Regions from separate parts of the Mesorhizobium sp. CA15 genome, predicted to be linked through region 2. Evidence: predicted binding sites of a transcription regulator. Region 2 holds the regulator's gene; the other holds the start of a gene.
What was found. The regulator LexA, encoded in region 2, represses DNA repair genes until DNA is damaged. The targets are predictions, from matches to a motif close to TGTTCNNNNTGTGTTCNG.

Region 1: LB515_RS07955 (2'-5' RNA ligase family protein) is a predicted target of LexA. The motif match lies at 880-897, and genes of this name have one in related genera.

Annotation. Positions count from the first base shown of each region.
Region 1 is NZ_JAIUHQ010000003.1:280,065-282,460, reverse strand. It holds gene LB515_RS07960 (nuclear transport factor 2 family protein) at 1-138, opposite strand, end outside; gene LB515_RS07955 (2'-5' RNA ligase family protein) at 226-837, opposite strand; gene LB515_RS07950 (2-dehydropantoate 2-reductase) at 939-1,916, opposite strand; gene LB515_RS07945 (acyl--CoA ligase) at 1,916-2,396, opposite strand, start outside.
Region 2 is NZ_JAIUHQ010000001.1:222,416-224,811, reverse strand. It holds gene LB515_RS01145 (ComEC/Rec2 family competence protein) at 1-1,183, shown strand, start outside; gene lexA (transcriptional repressor LexA) at 1,220-1,954, opposite strand; gene kynU (kynureninase) at 2,376-2,396, shown strand, end outside.

The sequences.
Region 1 (2,396 bases), on a different contig from region 2:
GCCGTTGCACACGGCCATCGGGCCTTCCATGGCTTCGTAGCTGACGATGTCGTCGGCATTGTATTTCGCGGCGGCACCGTGGCTGTCGCCCTTCTTGAGGAGCTCGGTGAAATCCTTGGCAATTTCCGCAGTGTTCATGATTTCCTCCCGGTTTGGACAAGACATCAAGTAGGGACCGATGGTTCATCTGCCAGCGGTGCGGCGCTCCGCAGGTGACAATTCGTGTCAGGATGACGCGGCCATCAGCGGCCAGCGGCTCAGATCCTTGTAGATCGTCAGGCCGCGCAGGCTGTGAATGAGGACGAACTCCCTTGCTACAAAGCCGATTGGCTCGATCGGCTGCCTGGGGACGAATTTCTCGTCATAGGCAATCGTCATATGCGGGACGAAGTGATCCGCCGATTTGAGACCATTTGCTTTCATGGCGATGCCAATCAACCGGCTGAGTTCGCAGACCGGCCCATCGTCTGCCAAAAGCACGAACGGACGCGACGGCGGCCTGCCTTTTGCCGCCGGGCGGCCGGGAAAACTTACAGCATGGCTAAACGTGACTTCAAACGCCGGCATTTCAACCATTCGGCCGGCCCGCTTGGCCGCGAATTCGATTTTCGATCTAAGTCTTTTGTAGTCGCCCACATGCTGTTGAGTGATGTGAAATCGCTCTTTTAGCAGCAGCGTCCCGGTTATCCCGTTGAGATCACACAGATGTCTCTGCAGCGACCAAAACGCGGCACGATCCTTTGCCTGCAAAAACAGAGCAAAGAACACCCGGTCCGGCCGCTTCGGCTGCAGTGGGGGAATCGGGATGCCGAAATCAAACTCTTGCTGCCGAGACATCCGTACTCGTTCGGCTGAGAACGCTCCTGTTAAGCTTTTAACAAGAACAAAACAGGAACATTGGCAAGAGTCAAGAGGGGACGATCTTTACGTCTATGAAGTCAATAACACCCGCGCTCGATCGCCAGCCGCCGTACCAGCGCCAGCACGGTGTCGATGATCGGCGTCGGTTGGCCGGTCAGGCGGCCGAGTTCCTGCACGGCGGTGACCAGCGCGTCAATCTCCATCGGCCGACCGCGTTCGAGATCCTGCAGCATCGATGTCTTGTGCTCGCCGACATCGCCGGCCCCCTTGATGCGCCGGTCGACGGGGATGAGGAAGCGCACGCCGAGCTTCTCCCCGATCGCCTGCGCCTCCAGCATCATGGCGCGGGCGACGGCGCGCGTGGCTTCATCGCCGACGATTGCCGCAAGCGTGGCGCCGGTCAGCGCCGAGATCGGGTTGAAGGAGAGATTGCCCCAAAGCTTCACCCAGATCTCCGAGCGGATGTCCTCGCGCACCGGCGCCTGCAGCCCGGCCTTGACCATTTCGCGCGCAAGCGCGGCGGCTCGCTCGCTCTTCTTCCCCGACGGCTCGCCCAGCGAAAAGCGCGTGCCTTCGACATGGCGGATCAGGCCCGGCGCATCGACCTCGACAGCGGGATAGACGACGGAGCCGATGACGCGCTCCGGTCCGATGCGCTGCCAGATCGCGCCACCTGGATCGACCGCGTCGAGCCGTGTGCCTTCGAGCGCGCCGCCCGCCTTGTAGAAGTACCACCACGGCACGCCGTTCTGCATGGTGACGACGACTGTCGCCTCGCCCAAGAGCGGCGCAATCTCGTCCAGCGCCGGGGCCAGCGAATGCGCCTTCAGCGCCAGCACGACATAGTCCTGCACGCCGAGCTCCTCGGCGCGTGCCGCCGCCCTCACCTGCGCCACGGTTTCCTTGCCGTCCTCGATCAGGCGAAGGCCGCCGGCCTTGATCGCTTCCAGATGCGCGCCGCGCGCGACGATCGACAGGTCGACCGAGCCGGCGATCGCGAGCTTGGCGGCGAGATAGCCCCCAATGGCGCCGGCGCCAAAGACTGTAACGCGCATCAGCCGAGTCCGAGCTTGGCCGCCAGCCCGATGCGCTGCAGCTTGCCCGTCGCGCCCTTCGGGATCTCGTCGAGGATCACCACCTTGCGCGGCACCTTGAAATCGGCGAGCCGGGTCTGTGCAAAGCCACGGATATCGGCCTCGCTGGCGCTCTCGCCTTCGCGCAGCACGACGGCCGCCGCCACCTCTTCGCCCAGCTTGTCATGTGGCATGGCGAAGGTGACGACCTGCGCCACCGCTGGGTGATCCATCAAGACGCCGTCGACCTCGAGCGGCGAGATCTTCTCGCCGCCGCGGTTGATGATCTCCTTCAGCCGGCCGGTGACGCGCAGATAGCTATCCTCGTCGAGCACGCCCTGGTCGCCGGTGTGGAACCAGCCATGGGCGAAGGCGCTGGCATTGGCATCCGGGTTCTTCTCGTAGCCTGCGGTGACGTTCGGTCCGCGAATGACGATCTCGCCGACCTCGCCGGGTTTGAGC
Region 2 (2,396 bases):
CAACCTGGCGATCTCTGCCATCGCCGTCATCCTGGTCTCGCCGCATGAAGTGGTCGGCCCGAGCTTCCAGATGTCCTTCGCCGCCACCGCCGCCCTGGTCGGCGCCTATGCCGGCTTTGCCGACTATCGCGCCGGCAAAACGACCGCGCCGCCGGCAAAGCGTTCGTTTCTCGGGTTCTTATCGCGAAAACTGGCGATTGGAGCGGGTGGCGCCGCCGTGACGTCGCTCATCGCGGGCAGCGCAACATTGTTGTTTGCCATCTGGCACTTCCAGCGGGTGTCGCCGCTCAGCCTGCTGGCCAATCTGGCGGTCATGCCGATCGTCTCATTGGTCGTCATGCCGTTCGCCGTGCTGAGCGCGCTGGCCATGCCCTTCGGCTTAGACGGTCCCTTCCTCTTTGTCATGGGCAAAGGCCTGACGGCGATGATCGCCATTTCGGCATGGATTTCCGAGCGCTCACCGGTCGACGCCGTGGGGCTGATCTCGATCCAGTCGGTGCTGCTGGCGACGGTCGCGCTGGTCATCGCGACCATGGCTACCACCTGGCTGAGGCTTGCCGCCGTTCCTTTCGCGCTCGCTGCGCTGCTGGCCATTCCGCATGTCCGCACACCGGACGTGCTTATCTCGGAGGATGCGCATCTGGTGGCGATGCCGATCGGCGGCGGCGAGCTTGCCGTCAATCGCGAACGCTCCAACGAGTTCACCACCGACAATTGGAAACGGGCGCTGAAAGCCGAGGAGATCGTGCCGCCGGAAAGGTTCGCCAAAGATGCGCTGGACATTGCCGATCCCGTCGACCTGCCGCCCGGCTCGCCCTTCTATTGCAGCGGCGATCTCTGCATCGGTCGGCATCCTTCCGGCGCGATCGTCGCGCTCGCCGAGACCCGCGACACCGCCCGGCCGGCCTGCGGCTTCGCCGACCTCATCGTCATCAACGACGCCACGGCCTATAACCCGTGCCGCGATCCGCGTGTGCTCGTCGTCACCAAGCGGCAGCTGGCGCGCGACGGCAGCGCCGCCGTTTTCTTCGATCCGCAATCGGCAACCGCGCGGCCAACCGTCCGCTACGCGGTCGTAGAACCATACCGACCCTGGCACGAGCAGCGGAAATACACGCGCGAGGCGAGGGGACTGGCGCCCTATAAGCAGCCGGAAAAACCAGCCGCCGCACCGGCCCAATAGATTGTCGTCCGGGCGAAGAAGGCCGGGCAGTTCTGCTCAGTAGCGGCGGATAAGTCCGACGAGCTTGCCCTGAACCTTGACCCGATCCGGTCCGAAGATCCGGGTCTCATAGGCCGGGTTGGCGGCCTCGAGCGCGATCGAGGCACCCTTGCGGCGGAAACGCTTAAGCGTCGCCTCCTCATCGTCGACCAGCGCCACCACGATCTCGCCCGGGCTTGCGGTGTTGGCATTGCGGATGATGACGGTGTCGCCGTCGAAGATGCCGGCCTCGATCATCGAGTCGCCCTTGACCTCCAACGCGTAATGCTCGCCGCCCATGATCATGTCCGGCGGCACCGAGATCGAATGCGTCTGGTGCTGGATGGCGTCAATCGGCACGCCGGCGGCGATGCGGCCCATCACCGGAATGGATACGGCCGCCGCGGCCTCGTCGTCGTTGCTTGGCGTCGGGGTGCGCGATGGCGTCGTCGGCTTGACCTGGCGACTGAGATTGCCTTGGCCGCCCTGGATGATGCTCGGCGAAAACTTCTTCGCGGCATTCAGGCCAGGCGCGATCGAGTCGGGTAGGCGCAGCACTTCCAGCGCGCGCGCCCGGTTCGGCAGCCGGCGAATGAAGCCACGTTCCTCCAGCGCAGTGATCAGCCGGTGGATGCCGGACTTGGAGGCAAGGTCGAGCGCCTCCTTCATCTCATCGAATGATGGAGGAATCCCGCTCTCCTTCAGGCGTTCATGGATGAACATCAGGAGTTCATGTTGTTTGCGCGTCAGCATCGGCGGCCCCCACGGGTTCTGAAACCAGAATCAGAAAAACAAACCCAGAACAAACACTATCTGTTCCAGTTGTGTTCCGCAACCGTTTAAAGTTTAGTGAATTTGTTAAGGCTGCCGAAACAATGTCGCATCCGGTGACGGCCGGCTGCCCCTCCTGGGGCAGCGGCATTGATTTCGCTCGATTTTGGAGTTCCCCTTACGCTGAAATACAACCCGCCACGATCACGAAGCCGTGGTTGGCTCTACCGTAAGCGCGTGGCACCGTGAACGAAACGAACCCAAAATGCCAACCTTGGCGAAGTTCCGATCCGCAGTCTTCGCCGTCTATGGACCAGCTAACATAGGACCAAAGGTTCTTGCCCTGTCGCCGACGGTGGTGAGAAAACCCCCTTGGCCAGATCGAAATGGAGGCGGCAGCACAATGAGGGGAATTCCTGATCTC